DNA from 4 places in the Erwinia psychrophila genome. Region 3 is predicted to be linked to each of the others. Evidence: predicted binding sites of a transcription regulator. Region 3 holds the regulator's gene; each other region holds the start of a gene.
What was found. Region 3 encodes CRP, which controls carbon source genes, mostly activating them, when cyclic AMP is high. Its sites were predicted from a motif close to ATGTGANNNNNNTCACAT; they were not measured.

Region 1 (5,912 bases), on a different contig from region 3:
TGGCATGGGTCATCCGTAAGGAGGGGGTTATGGCGATCCCCAAAGCGGGTAGCAGGCAGCATGTGGCGGAAAATGCCGCCGCGCTTGATGTGATCCTTACGAGTGAGGAGCAGGCGTTAATAAACCAGGCTTTCCCCCCGCCGGAAAGAAAATTCCCGCTGGATGTGATTTAGCGCGGTTTTCCCTTAGTCTTATTGATCGCACTTACCACCAGCGGTAACAGCCCCGGCTGGTGGTGAGCAGAAACAGCGATCAGTTCGATTTCCGTACCCGTATCGTCGTCGAGAGACGTGAAGGCGACTCGTCCGCGCTGATCATCGGGGACGAGACGTGGGCCGTCTCCACGCAGACCATGGTTTTATACCCTTCGTTTGCCATATCCCCCATGCTGCAAGAGAGCTCCGGACCCGGGTTCCACGTGACAACGTCACTGTGTGAGTGATGGTGCACTTCAATCGTACGACGTCCAGTCCGATCGTGAATCAGGCTACAGGCATCAGGCTGCGTGTAAATACGGTCAACGCGATCTGGATAGGTCTGCCTGCCGTCCTCAGACGTCCCCTGGGCACCCTGATTCACCTTATCGATATAGGTCTTACCCAATCCGCTGACCTCAACATCAGCGATGTCAGCCACGCTAAAGTAGCTGTGCAGTGCCGCCGTCGCTTCATAGTCGCCATGCGCTTCCAGTTCGATTTCACAGCGATCGCTGAAGCGGAAGCGGGCCAGCAGGGTAAAATCGTGCGGCCAGAGTTTTTTCGTCTGCTCACTGCTTTCCAGGACAAAGGTGAGCATGACGCTCTCCTCATTTTCATCATGCGCGGAAAGCGTCCAGGGCAGGGTACGGGCGAATCCATGCGCCGGCTCGCCCGCCGGGCCAAACCAGGGCCAGCAGATGGGAACGCCGCCCCGAATCGCTTTGCCCGGACGCCAGGCGGTTTTATCACTGAGCCAGATTACTGGTTTTTCACCTGCGGGTTGCCACGCAATCAGGTGGGCGCCCTGAAGGGTGACCGCCGCACGCACTTTCGGATGCGCAATGACAACCGTGGGCAGTTCGCCGACGTTACGCTGGGTGATATAGGGCGTTATCTGGTTAACAACGGGAAGCGAAAAGAGTTCTTCGTTCATGAGTAAACCTTATTTCAGCCAAAAAAAAGGGCGACCGCAGTCGCCCAGAATTCGTGTTTCACCGCGCTTATTTAGCGATGTGAGCAACCAGGTCAAGAACCTTGTTGGAGTAACCGGTTTCGTTATCGTACCAGGAAACCAGTTTAACGAAAGTGTCGCTCAGTGCGATACCCGCTTTGGCATCGAACACGGAGGTCAGGGTTTCGCCGTTGAAGTCAGTGGAAACCACTTCATCTTCGGTATAGCCCAGAACGCCTTTCAGTTCGCCTTCAGCAGCGGCCTTGATAGCATCACAAATTTCTTTGTAAGAGGCAGGCTTAGCCAGACGTGCAGTCAGGTCAACCACGGAAACGTTAGGCGTAGGAACGCGGAACGCCATGCCGGTCAGTTTGCCGTTCAGCTCAGGGATCACTTTACCAACGGCTTTAGCTGCACCGGTAGAAGAAGGGATGATGTTCTGAGAAGCGCCGCGGCCGCCGCGCCAGTCTTTGTGCGATGGACCATCAACGGTTTTCTGCGTGGCAGTCGTCGCGTGAACGGTCGTCATCAGAGCTTCAACGATGCCGAATTTGTCGTTGATGACTTTAGCCAGCGGTGCCAGGCAGTTCGTGGTGCAGGAAGCGTTAGACACGATATCCTGGCCAGCGTAAGACTTGTGGTTTACGCCCATTACAAACATTGGGGTGTCATCTTTAGAAGGGCCGGTCAGAACAACTTTCTTCGCGCCCGCCTGGATGTGCTTACGTGCGGTTTCGTCGGTCAGGAAGATGCCGGTCGCTTCTGCCACGACGTCAACGCCGATTTCGTCCCACTTCAGGTTAGCCGGATCTCTTTCAGCGGTAACACGGATGGTTTTGCCGTTGACAACCAGTTGGCCGTCTTTGACTTCTACGGTGCCGTCGAAACGACCGTGGGTAGAGTCATACTTCAGCATGTAAGCCATGTACTCGGCGTCCAGCAGATCGTTGATTGCGACGATCTCTACGTCAGAACGCTGCTGAGCAGCACGGAAAACGATGCGACCGATACGGCCAAAACCGTTGATACCTACTTTGATAGTCATATATTCCACCAGCTAGTTGTTAGTGAATAAAAGGTTGGTTGTAAAATTACAAAAACCTTACCAGGCGTCAAGCGGAATCGCTTCAAGTGTTGCGACAAATCAAACCATAAAGCAGGAATTATTTGTCAGAAAGCGCATTTCGCACGGCGATTAATCTCACTATTGGGGCGTGATACCCGGATATAAAGGGGTAGCCTGGCTAAAAGGTGACTTGCATCACACTTTCACCTTCCGGTGACTTTCAGATTCCGCCTGACGTGAAAAAATCCCCTGACGTTGTTAAGTATTTGTTAGAATACTAGCCAATATTTTCAGAATCACACTGTCCGGGAGTAGCAAAATGGCTAATGACCAACATCCCCTGTCGCCTGAAACCGATCTGAATGAGATGCAGCGCTATGTGACCCAGCAGCGCGGCACTGAACCTCCGTTTTCCGGCAAGCTGTTGCATAACAAGGGCGAAGGGATTTACCACTGCCTCGTCTGCAACGCCTCCCTGTTTCTCTCCGGGTCAAAATATGACTCGGGCTGCGGCTGGCCAAGCTTTTATCAGCCGGTGCAGGAAGACTCCATCCGTTATATCGAAGATGATTCGCACGGTATGCAGCGTATAGAAATCCGCTGTGGCACCTGCGATGCGCATCTCGGCCATGTCTTCCCGGATGGCCCGCAGCCCAGCGGCGAGCGCTACTGTGTTAATTCTGCCTCACTGAGTTTTACCGATGATGATGGCAATCAGATTAAAGGTTAGTGCTTATGATGCTTGATGAGATGATTGCCACCATGACGCCTGAAGTGTACCAGCGTCTGGTGACGGCAGTAGAAACCGGAAAGTGGGCCGACGGCGTGGCGCTGACGCCTGAGCAGAAAGAGAACAGCCTGCAGCTGGTGATGCTCTGGCAGGCGCGTCACAACGACCAGCCTCAGCATATGAGCGTGGGCAAGGGTGGGGAGATGGTGATGAAAACCAAACGGGAGCTTAAGGAAGAGTTCGGCATTACTGATGACAATGTCACCCGTATCAAGCTGCAGTAATCTCTTATCTGCAACAGGAATAAGAGTGCTAAACGCAGCTCTTATTCCTGGCCCTGTTCCAGGCCTTCGGCGGAATTTTCAGAATAGTGCCACATGCCTGTTATGACTCAGCGTCGGGCCCTGGCAGTCTGCCCAGCCACGGAACGCATTACTGAATAATGGCCCCGCCTGCCGCCATCGCTTCAAGCGCAGATTCGCAGTCTCCCTGCCTCAGTTCAACGCCCCGACATCCCGCTTTGATAACCGTAACGGCATAACCCAGCATCAGCGCATCCAGCACGCTGTATCTGACGCAGTAGTCTGTCGCCAGACCCATAACGGTCAGGGCGGTGATACCTCTTGCTTTGAGCCAGCCATCCAGTCCGGTCTGCTCAAGCCGGCCGTTATCAAAAAACGCGCTGTAGCTGTCCACCTGGGGATTTTGCCCTTTACGCACGGTATGGCTGAGGTGTTGCTGCATAAGCGACGGATGAAACGCAGCCCCGATGCTCTCCTGTATACAGTGATCGGGCCACCAGATCTGCGGCAAACCCGCCAGCGTTCCGGTGCTGCCGACAGGCTGTCCGGCGTTGGACGCAAAACTTCCGTGGTTTGCCGGGTGCCAGTCAAGCGTGGCGACGACGGGCTGGTCCCGCAGGCGGAATTCAGCCGCGTACTGGTTAGCGACTGCGATAACTTCATCGCCCTCCCTGACGGCAAGGGCGCCGCCGGGACAGAAGTCATTCTGTAAATCAATCAGTAACAGGGCCTGCTGCGTAGCTGTCATGGTGTCTCACTTTTCGTCAGGGGTTAATTCACCGCGAAGATTAACCTGCATCAGCCGGCGCACTTCGCTGCTGGAGAGATTCTGGCTGAGCAGGAAGTGGAGTTTGGTCAGCGTGGCCTCGACGGTGAGGTCCAGTCCGCTCACCACACCCGCCAGCGCCAGCGCGTTACCGGTAGCGTAACCACCCATATTCACCTTGCCAGACATGCACTGCGTCAGGTTAACCACCACAATACCGCGTGCGGAAGCCTCTTTCAGCTCTTTCAGAAAGGCGGGGTTCTGCGGCGCATTGCCCACGCCATAGGAGCGTAGAATCAGCGCTTTCACCGGCTGGAGCAGGAAGTTACTGACGACATCCGCCGAGATCCCCGGATAGATGGTCACCACGCCAACGGGCTGGGGCGTGACGGAATGAACAATCAGATCGCCGCTTCCTGTGGGCGCGGGCGGGGTGTTCAGGCGACGGATATGGATACCCGCTTCCAGCAGTGGAGCAAGGTTAGGGGAGTCAAAGGCGTTGAATCCATCCGCATGGGCCTTGGTAGTGCGGTTGCCGCGATAAAGAGTGTTATTGAAAAACAGCGTCACTTCATTTATCGGGTAATTGGCGGCCACGAACAGCGCGTTAAGCAGATTTTGCTGGCCGTCCGAGCGCAGTTCCGCCAGCGGTATTTGTGACCCTGTCACAATTACCGGTTTGGCGAGGTTCTCCAGCATAAAGGAGAGCGCCGAAGCGGTGAAGGCCATGGTGTCGGTGCCATGAAGAATAACGAAGCCGTCATAGCTATCGTAGTTTTGCCGGATGTCATCGACGATCGCCTGCCAGTCCTGCGGGGTCATATCGGAAGAGTCGATCAGCGGCTGATATTCATGGATTGTGAAGTCGGGCATTTCGGCACGGTGAAATTCAGGCATGTTAGCCAGCTGAGTTTGCAGGTGGCCGGAAACGGGAATGTAGCCATGTTCAGAGCGCTGCATACCGATAGTGCCGCCGGTATAGGCAACGTAAATAGATTTTTTGTGCATCAGAGGACTCAGGCTTGCCGAAAAGGCGCAGTATAAGGGGAAAGTAAGGGAAAAGCAGCCCGGTCAGACGCCGGGCTGCGGGGGGCTACTTCACCTGACCGCAGGTCAGGCAGATAGCGTAGCGGTTTTGCGGATCGTTCAGGTTGTCGAAAAGCCCCGGCTGACCTTTCATGGCGGTCATCACATCAAGCATTGGGGCTGGCAGCCAGACTTTCAGCGCATCAGGCAGCGCCGCGCGCGCAGAAGCATCCATCTGGCTGAACAGCAGATCAATAAAGCCCGGATCTTCCTGATACCAGCTGAGATGCCAGGTTTTCAGCTTAGCCAGCTCAGCCGCTTTGGCAACGGCGTCATCAAAGTCGCCCAGCGCGTCAACCAGGCCGTTCGCTTTCGCGTCACTGCCGGTCCAGACGTGACCCTGCGCGATTTCGTCGATCTGCTCGGGCGTTTTATTGCGCGACTTCGCCACCAGGCCCAGGAAGTTTCTGTAGCCATTCTCAATGGTCAGCTGCATCATCTGCTGCACTTCAGGCGGCAGGGCTTTTGTCATCGTCACATCAGCCAGCGGAGAGGTTGCCACGCCGTCGGTATGGACGCCGATGGCATCAAGGGAATTCTCAACCGTGTTGATAACGCCGAAGATGCCGATCGAGCCGGTCAGCGTGCTGGGGCTGGCGATGATGTAGTTGGCCGGCGTCGAAACCCAGTAACCGCCAGAGGCCGCCATGCCGCCCATGGAAACGACGACCGGTTTACCCGCTTCTTTCGCGGCGGCCAGCTCTTCACGTATCGTCTCAGAGGCGGTCACGCTGCCGCCGGGGCTGTTGACGCGGAACAGAATGGCTTTGATTTTCGGATCCAGCCTTGCCTGGCGGATCTCCATCGCCGTGG
Region 2 (5,912 bases), on a different contig from region 3:
TATCAGCGTCCACTCATACATTCTGACGATTTCAACCAAAGGTGCAATCAATGTCAATTTGTTGAGAATATACAGGGCCCCGACGGGCCGACGGCAGAGGCGCGGCGCGGTTTATCGCCTTTTTTTACCAGACTTTGATCTGTGTCTGACTTTCAGAGTTGTAAACACAGTAACAAAAAAGTCGAAAAATTACGCATAAACTGTGCGTTCGTCAGGCGGTGAATGGTGTTAAAACAGGCGGGGCCGTACCACTGCGTGCTTCAGCAAGGCGGTCCGGTTTACGTGGCCCCGGCAAATCAGTACATTGTGTCGAAAGAAAATTACAATAAGAGCCTGAGCAGACGGATTCAGCAGGTCAGGCTCATCCTGCAACGAGGAGAATATAATGGCGGTTACACAAACAGCCCAGGCATGCGATCTGGTGATTTTCGGTGCCAAAGGCGATCTGGCACGCCGGAAACTGTTGCCTTCCCTGTATCAGTTAGAAAAAGCCGGTCAGATTCATGAAGAATCCCGCATCATTGGCGTGGGCCGTGCAGAATGGGATAAGGCCGCTTACACCAAGGTTGTGCGCGAAGCGCTGGAAACTTTTATGAAGGAGAAAATCGACGAGGCGCTGTGGGACAAACTGAGTAGCCGGCTTGATTTCTGTAACCTTGACGTGAACGACTCAGCGCATTTCGCCAGGCTTGGCAAAATGCTCGATCAGAAAAAGCGCGTAACCATTAACTATTTTGCGATGCCGCCGGGCACATTCGGCGCCATCTGTAAGGGGCTGGGCCAGGCGAAACTCAACGCACAGCCGGCGCGCGTGGTGATGGAGAAGCCGCTGGGCACTTCGCTGGAAACCTCGTGTGAGATCAATGACCAGGTAGGGGAGTACTTCGAAGAGAATCAGGTCTTCCGTATTGACCACTATCTGGGCAAGGAAACGGTGCTTAACCTGCTGGCGCTGCGCTTCGCCAACTCGCTGTTTGCCTCCAACTGGGATAACCGTACCATCGACCACGTGCAGATTACCGTGGCGGAAGAAGTCGGTATCGAAGGTCGCTGGGGTTACTTCGACAAAGCGGGACAGATGAGGGATATGATCCAGAATCACCTTCTGCAGATCCTGACCATGATCGCCATGTCACCGCCAGCCGATCTCTCCGCCGACCGCATCCGTGATGAAAAAGTGAAGGTGCTGCGTTCGCTACGCCGTATCGATCACACCAACGTGCGCGATAAAACCGTACGCGGTCAGTACACCGCAGGCTTCGTCCAGGGGAAAAAGGTTCCGGGCTATCTGGAAGAAGAGGACGCGAATAAATCGAGCAGCACGGAAACTTTCGTGTCTATTCGCGTGGACATCGACGACTGGCGCTGGGCGGGCGTGCCGTTCTACCTGCGTACCGGTAAACGACTGCCCTCCAAGTGTTCAGAAGTGGTGGTCTACTTCAAAAACCCGGCGCTGAACCTGTTTAAGGATTCCTGGCAGGAACTGCCGCAGAACAAGCTGACTATCCGCCTGCAGCCGGATGAGGGTGTCGATATTCAGATCCTGAATAAAGTGCCGGGGCTGGATCACAAGCATAACCTCCAGACCACCAAGCTTGACCTGAGCTTCTCGGAGACCTTCAACCAGTCCCATCTGGCGGATGCCTACGAGCGTCTGCTGCTGGAAACCATGCGCGGCATTCAGGCGCTGTTTGTGCGCCGTGATGAGGTTGAGGAAGCCTGGAAGTGGGTTGACTCCATCATGGAGGCCTGGGCGTCAGATAAAGAAGCACCTAAGCCTTACCAGGCGGGCACCTGGGGCCCGGTGGCGTCCGTGGCTATGATTACCCGCGACGGCCGCTCCTGGAACGAATTTGAGTAGGTGATGGCCCGCTCCGTTGCTGAGAAGTAGCGGGGGGCTGATTAAGGCACGGAAGATCGACTGTAGCCGATCCTCTGTGCCTGCTGACCCTCCTGTTTCACCCTTTTCTGATTTTCTCTTTCCGATACTCTCCGGTTATAAGTCATTATTCCCGTCTTATTAACGCTATCCGAATTAACCCAGTGCTGCCTGAATGGACGCGCCCTGGGGGTATTTCTGCCTGCGATTAACACCTTAGGGTATTAGCCGCGAATGACCGCCTTATCGGTACGCCAAAAAAATGCGTCAGGCTTCACAAAATTGCATCCGAAATTTCCGGATATTTCCCTCTCTTCAGGCATCTGCCGTCCTCCCGATAGCGTAAAATTTAACTTAATGATTTTACTGTTGAAATTTTTATTACTGTTAAATTCATCACGCTTCTCACCTGTGATTAACCTCACAAAAATTAGCCATTGAAATGCGCTGTCAACGATCACCGCCCCGATAATATTCCCTTTAATGTGATATCCGTTGCAAATTCAGGTCTTGTATTCGGTAAATATTTACCTGCGCCCTTACTCAGGAGGTAACAATGAAAATCGGCATGGTAATCAGCGGAGGCGACGTTTCCGGCATCAATAATTTTATTTTCCAGCTGGCAAAGCAGGCTGGCGCAGAAATGACGTTATTTAATGGTGGAATTGCCGGATTGCTGGAGAATCATCATCAGGAAATAAGCGCCCGTGATCTGGTTGATTATTCAATCTCCGCGATCCCCGTTATGGCGTCGGGGAGAACCGAGCGAAAACTGATGAGTAGCGAATATGAACATATCGCAAAGAAATTAAAAGGCCTGCACATTGATGTGCTGGTCATGGCGGGCGGCGACGGTTCTCTGCAATTCCTGCATAACCTGAGTGAATACGGCGTTAATTGCTTCGGTGTCGGCATGACTATCGATAATGACGTATTTGGCAGTTATTACTCCATTGGTTTTTCTACCGCCTGTGAACAGGTCATTACGGAAGTCAGAAAACTGCGTAATACCGGACGGGCGCTGCCGGGCAGGGTGTTTATGATGGAGCTGTTAGGCGGCTACTGCGGTGAGTTAACCCTGCAGGCAGCCATCAAAAGCAACGCGGATTTTGCGCTGATCCCGGAGTGCCAGATCCCGGTGCCCGCGCTGGCTGAGCGTATTAAAGAGCGTCTGGCCGGCCAGAACAGCGTCATTATTTTGTGTTCAGAAGGCTACACCAAAGAGTATTCCCCTGGCTTTCAGGGGGCGATCGACACGTTAATAAAACAACTTGAACCGCGCATTGGCGTACGCATTCGTAAAACCCTTATGGGATACGGATTGCGAAATGGCGACCCAACCTGTGAGGAGATATATCAGGGCACAATTATGGCGAGCGAGGTGGTGCGCTGTATTAACGCCGGGATGAAAAATAAAGCCATCATTATTAATGCGGGTAATAAACCCATTCCAATAGATTTAGTGAGTATGCAAAAGCGGCTGGTCGACGCCGAAGGGCATCATTATAAACTGGCTAAACAGATCAACATTATTTAAGGATACTCTCATGCTTAACGTTCTCTGTGTATGTGGCTGCGGTTTAGGTTCAAGCTTTGCAATTGAAATGAGCGCGCAGGCGGTATTTAAAAAATTACAAATCCCGGCGAAGCTGGATCACACTACGGTCTCTGAAGCCAACGCTTTTAAATCCGACATGATCCTCACGCAAAAAGCCTTTGCCGATATTCTCACGGCCGACGCAACGCCCGAAGAAGCCAGCCGCGTAATTGTCCTGAACCGGCTTACCGATAAGGCGGAAATTGAAGAAAAAATTCTGGCTTATATGAAAACGCACAATCTGAAGGTGGCGGAGCATGACTGATATCATCAACTTCATTGTAAAAGATCTGCTGGGACAGGCTTCTATTCTTATCGCCTGTATTGCCATGCTGGGGCTGATCTTACAAAAAAAATCCGCGGGAAAAGTGGTGGAGGGCACCTTCAAAACGCTGCTGGGCTTTCTGATTATGATGGCGGGGATCAATATCATTGTCGCCACGCTGACCTTCCTGAACGATATTTTCACGCACGGTTTCGGCATGCAGGGCTACATCACCGATGTGGCGGCTATTGCCGGTCTGGCTAACCGTGAGCTTGGTTCGGAAGTGGCGCTGACGTTAATGGTTATCTTTGCCGTTAATATTCTGATTGCCCGCATTACGCCCTTTAAATATATCTTCCTGACCGGACAGGCGCTGCTCTGGATGGCCACCATCGGCGCGGTGATCGGCTACAAAACCGGCCTGACCGGCCTGCCGCTGATTCTGACCGGCGGTATCTTTGGCGGAATAATGGCGGTCGTCATGCCCGCGCTGGCGCAGCCGGTTGTGCGTCGTATCACTGGCTCAGACGATGTCGCCCTGGGGCATTTCTGCACGCTCGGTTACCTGGTGCAGGCCGCCGTCGCCAAAGTGGTGGGCAAAGGTTCCCGCTCCACGGAAGATCTGCAACTGCCGGACAACTTCAAGTTCCTGCAGGACACCTATTTTTCGATGGCGGTCGTGATGGTGCCGATGTACCTGATCCCTGCGCTGGCGGCGGGTCCCGCCTATATCGCACAGTTTTCCGGCGGCACTAACTACCTGATGTACGCATTTATGCAGGCTATTCAGTTTGTTGCCGGCGTCTTTGTGCTCTATAGCGGCGTGCGTCTGCTGTTAAACGAGCTGGTTCCGGCTTTCCGCGGCATCGCCATGCGCATTGTTCCCGATGCCAAACCCGCGCTCGACTGTCCGGTGCTGTTCCCTTATGCGCCTAATGCGGTGATTGTCGGCTTCCTGGCCACCACCGCAGGCTCCCTTATCGGCATGGTCGTTTTCCCTATGTTCGGGCTGGCGATGATCCTGCCGGGTTTGCTGACCAACTTCTTTGCCGGCGGAACGGCAGGGGTATTCGGCAACGCGATGGGCGGCCGCCGTGGCGCGATTATCGGCGGTGTGGTACACGGCCTGTTTATCACCTTCCTGCCCGCCATCCTGGTGCCAATGCTGGAAAGCTACGGTTTCACCGGCGTGACCTTTAGCGACTCCGATGTGATCAGCAGTGGTTTGCTGCTGGGACACGCGTTCCAGAATAACTGGCTGTTTGTCGGCGTATTCATCCTGTTTGTCACCTTACTTGCCTGGTTCGTCAACGGCAAATCTACTAAGCACCATGAGGAGAAGGTCCATGAGTCTGTATAATTTTACTAATCTTCTGACTGTCGCCAAGCAACGTAATTTCAAAGCGGTTGGCTCATTTAATCTGCACTGCCTGGAAATGCTGCCGGCGTTTTTTAAAGCGGCGCAAAACACCGGCAGCCCGCTGATGATTCAGATCTCTACCGGTACGGCGGAGTATCTGGGTCATAAGCTGCTGGTGGATTCGGTCCGCTCACTGTCGGCAAGCCACGATGTGCCTGCCTGTTTACATCTTGATCACTGTTCGAGTATTGAAGACATCACCACCGCGATGGATGCCGGGTTCAGCTCGGTAATGTACGACGGCTCGCATTTGCCGATTGAGGAGAATATCGAAAACACTAAAAAGGTCGTTGCGCTGGCCCGGCCACGAAATATCACCGTAGAGGGTGAGCTGGGCGCCATCGGCGGCACCGAAGATGGAAAATCCGTCGATATGGACGCGATTGAATTTACCACCGTTGAAGATGCCATGCGTTATTCAGAGGCCACCGATGTGGATATGCTGGCCGTTTCCATTGGTACCGTGCACGGCATGTATACCGGTAAAACCCAGATCCAGCACCAGCGCCTGGCGGCCATCAGTGAAGTCACCCGTAAGCCTCTGGTACTGCATGGCGGTACCGGCGTCAGCGACGAGGACATGCGTAAAGTGGTGACCGAAGGCATTGATAAGGTCAATGTCGGCACCGAAATGAATGTGCAGTGGGTGGGGCAATGTAAAGCGACTTTTGAAAAAGGCAAAGTTAACGACAGCGTGCGCAAATTTCTTATTCCTGCCAACCAGGCCGTCACCAATATATTGATGGAAAAG
Region 3 (5,912 bases):
GCGCTGAAGGCGATAGATGCGAAGTGGGATCTGTTCAGCGAAATCCGGGGCAAGGGCTTACTGATTGGTGCTGCGCTCAAACCGCAACACGCCGGAAAAGCCCGGGACATACTGAATGCGGCTGCGGACGAAGGGGTAATGATCCTCACTGCCGGCACCGACGTTATCCGCTTTGCGCCTTCGCTGGTGATTGAACCGACAGATATTGAAGAGGGCATGGCCCGTTTCGCGGCGGCTGTCGGTAAAATTTTCGCCTGAACCAGAGGGGGAGGGATATTTCCTTCCCCCGTTCTGCTCCAGAAAATTCGCATCTCCTCTTTGCCATCACGCTCCGGATGCTTTTCTTAACTTTCTCGACAGCCAGTTCCCATGGTGTGGCCGGGTGATCCATGCCAGGGAAGAGATGGTGTGCATCGCGCTGAGGTGATCCAGTATCCGCTTGATATGCCGCTCCATGATCGTTACGGGGCCCTGACTGAACTCCCCCTGCGATTCCAGCACGTTACTTTCCGAGCCCGGGCCGTCATATTCCAGCCGCTGCTGGCAGCGCTGTAAGGCAATTTCACACGACTGAAGATAGCGCTCCGCCAGCGACGGCGTCAGCATCGTATGCTCGCGGGCCAGGATCGTCATTGCGTTGATGTGTTCAACAATAAACTGACCGTGCGTTACCCACAGCTTCATATCGGCAAGATAGCTGGGATCGAAACCTGGCTCCTGCATCGCCTGGTTCAGCGAGTTAAACAGCGCGTTATGCGCCTGGTTGGCCCGCATCCGCTGGTAAGCCAGCTTTTCGGGGTTCTGCTTGCTGCCCAGCAGCAGCTGCAACGCTTCCTGCCAGACTTCCAGCGCGTCATGCGCATTTTGCCGCAGCAGACCGCTCTGCCACTGCGGCCAGAGCCAGATCATCCCGGCGAAGGCGATCAGGCAGCCCATCAGCGTATCCAGCAGGCGCGGCAGCAGGAAGTCTGCGCCGTTAAGCGAAAGCAGCTGGAGCGAGTAAACGGCCGTAACCGTAAAACCGATCGTCGCCAGACCATAGTACTTACGGATAAACAGGTAGCTCACCAGGGTAATAATCAGCATCACCAGCAGCACTATCGGCTCCGGCACCTGAAGACGTAGCGTCAGTGCGGCGACGATCAGTCCCGCAAGCGTGCCCAGCGCACGGTGCTGGATGCGGACGCGTGTCGCGCTGTAACCGTTCTGACTGACAAACATGATCGTCATCAGTATCCAGTAAGGTTTTGGCAGATGAAAAAAGAGGGCCAGCGAGCTGGCGAACGTGAGCATGACGGCAAAACGCCCGGCGGTACGAAGCGCCGCCGAGCGCAGCGAGAGGTAGCTTTTAATGGCGGGCAGCAGCGGCAGGCGGCGCTGGCGGTCGGCCATCAGGTCCCGTTTATAAAGGGGGCGCTGGTGGCGCAGCAGGCGGCTTATCCGGCTGAAATGATAGGAGCAGAAATGGCCAACGGGATTATCAGGATGCTGTCTGGCGATCTTTTCCAGCGCGTGCAGCTGCTTGTCCATTGAAAAGCGCCCGGGCAGCTTATGATAGAGGATGTCATCGGCAAGTTCGCGTAGCCGGGCCGCAATCGTCCGGGCGTTCCAGCGGATCACCGCCTCAGCGTGGCTCTGTTCAACCAGCTTCTGCACTTCTTCAGGCTGGTGCAGGCTGACCGCAATGTGCTCCTGTAAATCGAGAGCGACCTGAAATGCGCGGGTCAGGCGCTGATGATGATTATCCCGGCCGGCGGCCAGCATATGCATCTGCTGGTAGCAGGTGGTGATCAGATCGACCGCTTTTTGCTGGCGTGCCAGCAGGGGCGGGAGCGCTTTTTCAGGATCGGTCAGCTGCGTCAGCATGCTGTATTTTGCTTCGCAGTAGTCAGCGAGTTCGCGATAAAGCAGGCTGAGCGTCTCACGCATTGGCTGCTCTTTCCACAGCCAGAGCCAGAACCAGTTAAATACGCCGTACCAGATGGTGCCCAGAATATAGAGCATCGGTGGCACCCAGATCGCCATCCGCCCGGCCAGGCTGAGCGTAAAAATGGCGGCGATCAGTGACGCCGGCAGCAGCCTGCCGTGCAGCGGGCTGATCTCTCCGGTAACCCCTAGCAGCAGGGCCATCACAAAAAGCGTGGCCGGTAAGGGAACCTGGTGATTGCCAAGATACTGGATAAGGAAGCTGCTGAAGGCAAACAGGGTGCCGCCAACGATCAGGCGTTTGAAAAAACGTTTATGGGGCGTATCGAGACCGGCGATATTGCAACAGGCAGGCACTAACGAAAAGAGCAGTCCTTTTTGCAAATCACCCAATAGCCATCCGATAGCGACCGGGAGACAAAGCACCAGCGTTTGACGCAGTGCATAGTTAACTTCGGGGTGATAGATCAGTCGGCGCCACATCCTTCCGTACCAGTGAGAAAGGCGCAACGGCGAAGTTGCGCCATGGATTGGGGCTGGTTAACGGGTACCGTAGACGACGATGGTCTTGCCGTGTGCGGAGATCAGGTTCTGATCTTCCAGCATTTTCAGGATCCGGCCAACCGTTTCGCGTGAGCAGCCAACAATCTGACCAATCTCCTGACGGGTGATTTTGATTTGCATTCCGTCTGGGTGGGTCATCGCATCCGGCTGCTTGGCCAGATTCAGAAGGGTTTGCGCGATGCGACCTGTCACATCGAGGAAAGCTAAATTGCCCACTTTCTCGGAGGTGACCTGGAGGCGACGTGCCATCTGTGAAGAGAGACGCATCAGGATGTCAGGGTTAACCTGAATCAGCTGACGAAACTTTTTATAAGAAATTTCAGCCACTTCGCAGGCGGATTTAGCGCGTACCCACGCGCTGCGCTCCTGACCTTCTTCAAACAGGCCAAGCTCACCAATAAAATCACCCTGGTTGAGGTAAGAGAGGATCATCTCTTTGCCTTCTTCATCCTTAATCAGCACCGCTACCGCGCCCTTGACGATATAGTAGAGGGTTTCCGCTTTTTCACCCTGGTGAATCAGCGTGCTTTTGGATGGATACTTATGAATATGGCAATGTGACAGGAACCATTCAAGTGTCGGGTCTGTTTGCGGTTTGCCGAGAACCATTCGCTGTTATCCTCTGTTGTCATCGTGCCTAAACACAGGGGGCAGAGTTCCCTGTCAGGCGTTGAAAAAGTCAAGCGTTCCCTTTCAGGGAATTTATCCTGACCCCGGTTCAGGGCCTGGCTCGTTATGGTGTTCCGTTTCGCCACGTATGTAGAGTACTGGCGAAGATATTACAGCTTTGTTTGTAACACAGCTTTGAATGAGTGTCTTCTGTTGTCTCGCTTCAGCATAGCGGGAAATCTGCGGCGTTGCCGTTTTTGTCGCTAAAGCGTAATCTGACGTTAACTGAATGAATTAGAGGAGTTTGTTATGGAAGCTCGTGTTAAATGGGTAGAGGGGCTGACCTTTTTGGGAGAATCCTCATCGGGCCATCAGGTGCTGATGGATGGCAATGCGGGCGATAAAGCCCCCAGCCCGATGGAAATGGTGCTGATGGCGGCCGGTAGCTGTAGCGCCATTGACGTGGTCTCTATTCTGCAAAAAGGGCGCCATGAGGTCACGGACTGTGAGGTTAAGCTCACCTCTGAACGCCGCGAAGAGGCCCCGCGTCTCTTTACCCATATCAATCTGCATTTTATCGTAACCGGTAAGGCGCTGGGCGACAAAGCAGTCTCCCGCGCGGTGGATCTCTCTGCCGAGAAGTACTGCTCTGTAGCGCTGATGCTGGGCAAAGGCGTGGAGATTACCCACAGCTATGAAGTTATCGCAGTATAGTCAGCCCCCGGCCCCGTGCGCGGGGCTTACTCAATCTTTTTCCCTTCTATCAGCCGTTTGACCAGCGGTCCCATAATCAGCTCCATCGCTAAGCCCATTTTCCCGCCGGGCACCACCAGCGTATTGATATGGGAGATAAACGAGCCCTGTAGCATCGACAGCAGGTAGGGGAAGTCGATATCTTCCAGCGCCTGGAAATGGATCACCACAAAGCTTTCATCCAGCGAAGGGATAGCCCGGGCCGCAAAGGGATTCGAGGTATCAACAGTAGGGACGCGCTGGAAATTAATATGGGTACGTGAGAACTGCGGCGTAATGAAGTTAATGTAGTCCTCCATCGATCGCACAACCGAGTCCATAACGGCTTCCCGCGAGTGCCCCCGTTCGCTGGTATCCCGGACCAGCTTCTGGATCCACTCCAGGTTAACGATGGGGACCACGCCCACCAGCAAATCCACATGCTGCGAGACGTTGTTATGCGGCGTAACCACGCCACCATGCAGACCCTCATAGAAGAGCACGTCCGTCGGCTCCGGCAGCGGCTGCCAGGGCGTAAAGGTTCCCGGCACCTGATTCCATGGCACGGCTTCATCATAGGTGTGCAGATATTTTCGTGACTGGCCGCTGCCGTTAAGGCCATATTCCACAAAGGTGTTTTCCAGCAGCGCGAAGTCATTTGCATCGGGGCCGAAATAGCTGATATGGCGACCCATATCGCGCGCTTTACGGATCGCCATATCCATCTCGGGGCGCGTAAATCGGTGAAAACTGTCCCCTTCCAGTTCGGCTGCGTGCAGTCCAAGCTGCTGAAATATTTTTCTGAAAGCGGTACTGGTTGTTGTGGTCCCCGCACCGCTTGAACCGGTAACGGCAATCACCGGATGTTTAGCTGACATGGCAGATAACTCCCTGAGAAAAGTCGCTTCGCATTGTTACCATGTTTCAGGCGTGGATGTCATCTCTGCCGCCTTCTGATGCTTAAAAAGCAACGCTCCGCCGCAATTTTGCTGCTTCAATCAGGACGTAAAAACGCGCAGACTGAAAAAAACTGTGCAGGAGAGTACGCTTTATGAATATGCCTTCTTCTCGCTGGTGGTGGGATCTCTCTACCCGTGAGTTCAGCGAGCTGGAAATGGACAAGGTTATCGCCATATTGCCGATTGGGGCCGTAGAGCAGCATGGCCCTCATCTGCCTGTCAGGGTGGATGCGGCGATCAATGCTGGCATCATCGCCCGTGCGGTGGAGATGATGCCTGAAAATCTGCCGGTCCTGATCCTTCCGGCTCTGCCCATCGGTAAGTCAGACGAGCACCTTAACTTCCCGGGCACCTTAACACTTCCTTATGATCTGCTGGGTAACGTCTGGTTTGAAGTGGCTAAAAGCGCCTGGCGGGCAGGGATCCGCAAGCTTATTTTCTGGAACTCACACGGCGGCCAGCCCCAGCTGATGGAAATTGTCTGCCGTCAGTTGCGGATTGAGCTGAAGATGTTTGCCGTGGGGGCGAGCTGGTTCCGCACGATCGATTCTGCCGATCTGTTTTGCGCTGAAGAGTTGCAGCATGGCATCCACGGTGGCGAATCGGAAACCAGCGTGATGCTCCATTTACATCCCGAGCTGGTGCAAATGGCGCATGCCGAAAATTTCGTGTCCGCCTCCGTAGCGCTGGCTGAAAAGGGCGGTATTCTGACGCCTGAAGGCGGCGTGGGATTTGGCTGGATGGCTGAAGACCTTCACCCCTCCGGGACCACCGGAAACGCGGCGGCGGCTGACGCGGAGCGCGGAAAGATTGAGACCGACCGCGCGGCGGAAGCCTTAATCAAACTGATTCAGGAAGTGCAGGCCTTTACCCCCTCTTTCCAGCGCTGAGAGCGCCTTACTGCTGCCCCGGTTTTGCCGGATGGCTGAACAGGGCAGCTTCCTCAGGTGATTACGCCATCTGGTTCATCATGGTTTTTATCGTCTCCGCCAGTACGCTGCCGATGGCGCTGGTTCCGCGATCGTGCCCTATCAGCATTAAGGTCTGCGCCTGCTGTGAGAGCTCTCTCACCGGGATATAGATTAAACGCCCGCTACGCAAATCGAATTCGATATCAAACGG
Region 4 (5,912 bases), on a different contig from region 3:
CAGTGAAACCCCGCAGCCCTGCAGGGTTTCAGTGGGTAAATTTATCTGCACCGCGTCACAACTTATTCAGCCGTGGCGGCGCTCAAAATCGGTCATAAAGTCGGTCAGCGCCTGCACGCCCTCAAGCGGCATCGCATTATAAATTGAAGCGCGCATCCCGCCCACCACACGGTGCCCCTTCAGCGCATGCAGCCCGGCCGCCAGCGACTCTTCCAGAAACAGGTTATCCAGCGCCGCATCAGCCAGCTGGAAAGGAACGTTCATGCGTGAACGGTTGCGGGGAGCGACTTCATTACGGTAGAAACTGCTCGTATCAATAGTGCGATAGAGCAGATCTGCCTTGGCCTGATTCCGTTTATCCAGTTCAGCAATCCCGCCCTGTTCTTTCAGCCATTTAAAGACCAGACCGGAAAGATACCAGGCGAACGTCGGCGGAGTATTAAACATGGAGTCATTGTCGCTCAGCACCTGATAATCCAGAATCGAGGGCAGCGCCTGCTGCGCTTTACCCAACAAATCTTCGCGCACTACGACCAGCGTCAGACCAGCAGGGCCGATGTTTTTCTGCGCGCCAGCATAGATGACGCCGTAGCGGCTGATATCGATCGGACGGGAGAGAATGGTGGATGAGAGATCGGCGACCACAACTTTGTCGCCAAAGTCGGGCTCTTCATCAATCGCAATACCGTCGATGGTTTCATTTGGGCAATAGTGCACATAGGCAGCCTGCTCCGAGAGCGTCCATTCGCTCATAGGCGTCAGCGCGCGCAAACCGTCAATCGTCGTTTTCGCATCAATAACGTTCGGCTGACAGTATTTCTGCGCTTCTTTAATGGCGCTATGCGCCCAGTAGCCGCCGTCAACGTAATCAGCGGTCGTTTTGTCGCCCAGGAGATTCATCGGGACTGCCGCAAACTGCCCGCGTGCGCCGCCGTGGCAAAAAAGGACTTTGTAGTTTGAGGGGATCTTCAGCAGGTCGCGAAAATCCTTTTCGGCTTCGCCAGCCACCTTGAGAAATTCTTTGCTGCGGTGGCTGATTTCCATCACCGAGGTACCTGAACCCTGCCAGTTGCACAGTTCCTGTTCCGCACGACGCAGTACTTCTGCCGGCAGCATCGCCGGGCCGGAGCTAAAATTGAAAACCTGACTCATTTCCCCTCACCACTCTCTGAATAATCGTTTCGATTCAGCTATCGGTTTTATCATTGCCACCCCTCTGCTGCAATGTTTTATCCTGTCAGCCGACCAGTGGGCAAACGCATGAAATTCCGGCAGCCGGATAGCGATTCAGAGAGAAACCCCGTATCATTGCGCCCTTTCGGCACAACCCCAACCGAGTGGGCCCTATGACGCAAACTTATATTCCAGGCAAAGATGCCGCGCTGGAAGATTCCATCTCACGCTTTCAGCAAAAATTGCAGGATCTGGGCTTCAATATTGAAGAAGCGTCCTGGCTGAATCCGGTTCCTAACGTCTGGTCCGTCCATATCCGTGACCGCGACTGCCCGCTGTGCTTTACCAACGGGAAAGGCGCCAGCAAGAAAGCCGCTCTGGCTTCGGCGCTGGGCGAGTACTTTGAACGTCTGTCGACCAACTATTTTTTCGCCGATTTCTGGCTGGGCAAGCAGATCGCCAACGGGGAGTTCGTCCACTATCCTGACGAAAAATGGTTCCCGTTGCCGGAAGATGACAGCTTGCCTGCCGGTATTCTCGATCCGCGCCTGAAGGACTTTTACGATCCGGAAAACGAAGTCAGCGCCAGCGATCTGATCGATCTTCAGTCCGGCAATGCCGATCGCGGCATCTGTGCCCTGCCCTTCACCCGTCAGTCCGATCGACAAACGGTCTATATCCCGATGAACATTATCGGAAACCTGTATGTTTCAAACGGCATGTCCGCTGGGAACACCTCTGACGAGGCGCGCGTACAGGGGTTGTCTGAAGTTTTCGAACGTTATATCAAAAACCGCATTATCGCCGAATCGATCAGTCTTCCTGCGATTCCACAGGCAGTACTGGATCGCTATCCGGGCGTAGTTGCTTCCATCGCCAGTCTGGAAGCGGAAGGTTTCCCGATCTTCTCTTATGACGCCTCGCTCGGCGGTAAGTATCCGGTTATCTGTGTGGTGCTGTTCAACCCGCAGAACGGCACCTGCTTTGCCTCTTTTGGCGCGCATCCGGACTTCGGCGTGGCGCTGGAAAGAACCGTGACCGAACTGCTCCAGGGCCGCAGCCTGAAAGATCTGGATGTTTTCACGCCGCCAACCTTTGATGATGAGGAAGTCGCTGAGCACGCCAATCTGGAAACACATTTCATCGACTCCAGCGGTCTGATCTCCTGGGATATGTTTAAAGACGATGCGGATTATCCTTTTGTGGACTGGCGTTTCGACGGCACCACCCAGGAAGAGTTCGCCACGCTGATGGACATCTTCAAAAAAGAAGATAAAGAAGTGTACATCGCTGACTACCAGCACCTTGATGTTTACGCTTGCCGTATTATTGTTCCCGGTATGTCTGACATCTATCCTGCGGAAGATCTGCTGCTGGCAAACAACAGCATGGGCGCCTACCTGCGCGAAACGCTGCTGTCGCTGCCGGAAAGCAGCTGGGAGAAAGCGGACTATCTGGCGCTGCTCGAACAGCTCGACGAAGATGGCCATGATGACTTTACGCGCGTACGCGAATTGCTTGGCCTGGCGACAGGCAAAGATAATGGCTGGTACACCCTGCGTATTGGCGAACTGAAAGCGATGCTCGCGCTGGCCGGTGGCGACACTGAGCAGGCCCTGATCTGGACTGAATGGACCATGGAGTTCAACGGTTCCCTCTTTACACCTGAGCGGGCTAATTACTATCGCTGCCTGCAAACGCTGCTGTTACTTAGCCAGGAAGAAGAGCGCGATCCGGTGCAGTACCATACCGCCTTTGTGCGGATGTATGGCCAGCAGGCGGTTGAAGCCGCTTCAGCCGCGATAAGTGGTGAAGCGCCTTTCTTCGGTCTGCAGGCCGTAGATGATGAACTGATGGCATTCCCGGCGCATCAGTCACTGCTGGCGGCTTATGAAAAGCTGCAGCAGGCTAAACGCACTAACTGGAAATAAATTATTGGGGTTTATCGCGCTTATTTCGGGCAGTAAACCCCTTATTTTCTTTCCGGGATGCAAAGATTTTTCTGGAAAGTTAAATAAAACGATCCATTAAAATTTCCTTTTAAAGGTTCGTCACAATTCTGATACAAACACCTGCCATAATTTACTTTCCCCCGCCGCCTCCCGTCCAACAATTCAAATGTTTTTTGGGCTTTTAAAAAATATTTAATCCTTTATTATCAAGAAGATGAATATAAAAACCCTATAAATTACAGTGCTTTAGCGGGGTTTAACCCGGCCATTTATGATCCATATCAAATTCTTCCCTATACTCCTTTGTTAGTATCACTCCGATGAAAAATTTTGGGAGACGTTAGTGTGAAAACTGGCAGCCCGTTTGACCTGCTTCTACCGTCGGAAATGGCTAAAGTAGCCGAAGAAGCCGGTGTCTATAAAGCAACTAAGCACCCCTTCACCACATTTTTCCTGGCCATTACCGCTGGGGTATTTATTTCCATTGCCTTTGTCTTTTATATCACCGCCACCACCGGCGCCGGAGCGCTCCCCTATGGGATGACTAAGCTGGTGGGCGGATTATGCTTTTCGCTGGGACTGATGCTGGTCGTGGTCTGCGGTGCCGATCTTTTTACTTCTACCGTGTTAACCATGGTCGCCAAGGCGAGCGGGCGCATTAGCTGGCGTCAGCTAACCTGTAACTGGATTAACGTTTATATCGGGAATTTTTTTGGCGCTATGTTCTTTATCGCGCTGATCTGGTTTGCAGGCCAACCTATGGCAGCGAATGGTGCATGGGGGTTAAATGTTCTGCAAACGGCTGACCATAAAATGCACCATACTTTTCTTGAAGCCGTCTGTCTTGGCATTCTGGCAAATCTGATGGTCTGCCTGGCGGTCTGGATGAGCTACTCCGGCCGTAGCCTGACGGATAAAATGTTTGCGATGGTGCTGCCGGTCGCCATGTTCGTTGCCAGCGGCTTCGAACACAGTATCGCTAACATGTTTATGATCCCGCTGGGCATCATCATTAAAGACTTCGCCTCTCCCGAATTCTGGCAGTTAACCGGCACCACTGCCGCGCAGTTTTCGCAACTGACCGTTAAGAACTTTGTTATTGATAATCTGATCCCTGTCACCCTGGGCAACATTATCGGTGGCGGATTGCTGGTAGGTTTGACGTACTGGGTGATCTATCTGCGGGACGGCGATCACCGTTAAGCCCCGCACTGCATTTGGCACCTGCGGCCGCTACAGGGTCGTGGGAACTGAAAGAACTCCACGTAATTAAGGTAGGTATCAAATGAGCGAGCACAATGAAAAACAGGCTGTTGCCTGGGCAGGCTTTGCAGAAGGCGAATGGCAGAACAGCATCAACGTTCGCGACTTCATTCAGAAGAACTACACCCCTTATGAAGGGGATGAATCGTTCCTGAGCGGCGCAACTGAAGCCACTACCGCCCTGTGGGACAAGGTTATGGAAGGCATCAAGCTGGAAAACCGCACCCATGCGCCGGTCGATTTTGATACCGACCTGGCCTCAACCATTACCTCTCACGATGCCGGCTACATTGATAAAAAACGCGAGACCATTGTTGGCCTCCAGACGGAAGCGCCGCTGAAACGCGCGCTGATCCCGTACGGCGGCATCAAAATGGTTGAAGGCTCCTGTAAAGTTTACGGTCGTGAACTGGATGCCGGCCTGAAAAAAGTCTTTACCGAATACCGTAAAACGCACAACCAGGGCGTGTTCGACGTTTACACCCCCGATATCCTGCGCTGCCGTAAATCTGGCGTGCTGACCGGCCTGCCGGACGCTTATGGTCGTGGTCGTATTATCGGCGACTACCGCCGCGTTGCGCTGTACGGCATCGATCTGCTGATGAAAGATAAGTTTGCCCAGTTCGCTTCACTGCAGAGCGATCTGGAAAACGGCGTCAACCTGGAAGCCACTATCCGTCTGCGTGAAGAGATCGCCGACCAGCATCGTGCGCTGGAGCAGATCAAAGAGATGGCGGCGAAATATGGCTGTGATATTTCCGGCCCGGCCAAAAATGCTCAGGAAGCCGTGCAGTGGACCTACTTTGGCTATCTGGCAGCGGTGAAATCCCAAAATGGTGCGGCCATGTCCTTTGGACGCGTCTCCACCTTCCTGGACGTTTATATTGAGCGTGACCTGCAGGCCGGTAACATTACCGAGCAGGACGCCCAGGAACTGATCGATCACCTGGTGATGAAACTGCGTATGGTTCGCTTCCTGCGTACGCCGGAATATGACGAACTCTTCTCCGGCGACCCAATCTGGGCCACCGAGTCACTTGCCGGTATGGGTGTCGATGGCCGTACGCTGGTGACCAAAACCAGCTTCCGTTTCCTGAATACGCTCTACACCATGGGGCCTTCACCAGAGCCAAACATGACCATCCTGTGGTCAGAGAAGCTGCCGCTGAACTTCAAAAAATACGCGGCGAAGGTCTCTATCGACACCTCATCCGTTCAGTATGAGAATGACGATCTGATGCGCCCTGACTTCAACAACGATGACTATGCCATCGCCTGCTGCGTCAGCCCGATGATCGTGGGTAAACAGATGCAGTTCTTTGGTGCGCGCGCCAACCTCGCGAAAACCATGCTTTATGCCATCAACGGCGGCGTGGATGAAAAACTGAAAATGCAGGTTGGCCCGAAAGAAGCGCCAATGATGGATGAGGTGCTGGATTACGATAAAGTGATGGCGCGTATGGATCACTTCATGGACTGGCTGGCCAAGCAGTATGTGACTGCGCTGAACGTTATCCATTACAT

Region 1: the regulator CRP is predicted to act here: its motif matches at 2,399-2,416, upstream of msrB (peptide-methionine (R)-S-oxide reductase MsrB).
Region 2: the regulator CRP is predicted to act here: its motif matches at 2,289-2,306, upstream of AAH446_RS00540 (6-phosphofructokinase).
Region 4: the regulator CRP is predicted to act here: its motif matches at 3,395-3,412, upstream of focA (formate transporter FocA).

Annotation. Positions count from the first base shown of each region.
Region 1 covers NZ_JBCHVB010000001.1:191,714-197,625, forward strand. Annotated here, with positions in the region: gene AAH446_RS00910 (aldo/keto reductase) at 1-173, shown strand, start outside; gene AAH446_RS00915 (D-hexose-6-phosphate mutarotase) at 253-1,131, opposite strand; gene gapA (glyceraldehyde-3-phosphate dehydrogenase) at 1,199-2,194, opposite strand; gene msrB (peptide-methionine (R)-S-oxide reductase MsrB) at 2,535-2,945, shown strand; gene AAH446_RS00930 (YeaC family protein) at 2,951-3,229, shown strand; gene pncA (bifunctional nicotinamidase/pyrazinamidase) at 3,378-3,995, opposite strand; gene ansA (asparaginase) at 4,002-5,021, opposite strand; gene sppA (signal peptide peptidase SppA) at 5,107-5,912, opposite strand, start outside.
Region 2 covers NZ_JBCHVB010000001.1:115,010-120,921, forward strand. Annotated here, with positions in the region: gene AAH446_RS00530 (MurR/RpiR family transcriptional regulator) at 1-1, opposite strand, end outside; gene zwf (glucose-6-phosphate dehydrogenase) at 386-1,861, shown strand; gene AAH446_RS00540 (6-phosphofructokinase) at 2,436-3,416, shown strand; gene AAH446_RS00545 (PTS sugar transporter subunit IIB) at 3,427-3,741, shown strand; gene AAH446_RS00550 (PTS sugar transporter subunit IIC) at 3,734-5,101, shown strand; gene AAH446_RS00555 (class II fructose-bisphosphate aldolase) at 5,088-5,912, shown strand, end outside.
Region 3 covers NZ_JBCHVB010000004.1:58,309-64,220, reverse strand. Annotated here, with positions in the region: gene argD (bifunctional acetylornithine/succinyldiaminopimelate transaminase) at 1-258, shown strand, start outside; gene AAH446_RS11440 (YccS/YhfK family putative transporter) at 325-2,409, opposite strand; gene crp (cAMP-activated global transcriptional regulator CRP) at 2,467-3,099, opposite strand; gene AAH446_RS11430 (OsmC family protein) at 3,409-3,813, shown strand; gene AAH446_RS11425 (phosphoribulokinase) at 3,840-4,709, opposite strand; gene AAH446_RS11420 (creatininase family protein) at 4,883-5,680, shown strand; gene AAH446_RS11415 (LysR family transcriptional regulator) at 5,742-5,912, opposite strand, start outside.
Region 4 covers NZ_JBCHVB010000001.1:981,202-987,113, forward strand. Annotated here, with positions in the region: gene serC (3-phosphoserine/phosphohydroxythreonine transaminase) at 67-1,152, opposite strand; gene ycaO (30S ribosomal protein S12 methylthiotransferase accessory factor YcaO) at 1,347-3,104, shown strand; gene focA (formate transporter FocA) at 3,471-4,328, shown strand; gene pflB (formate C-acetyltransferase) at 4,411-5,912, shown strand, end outside.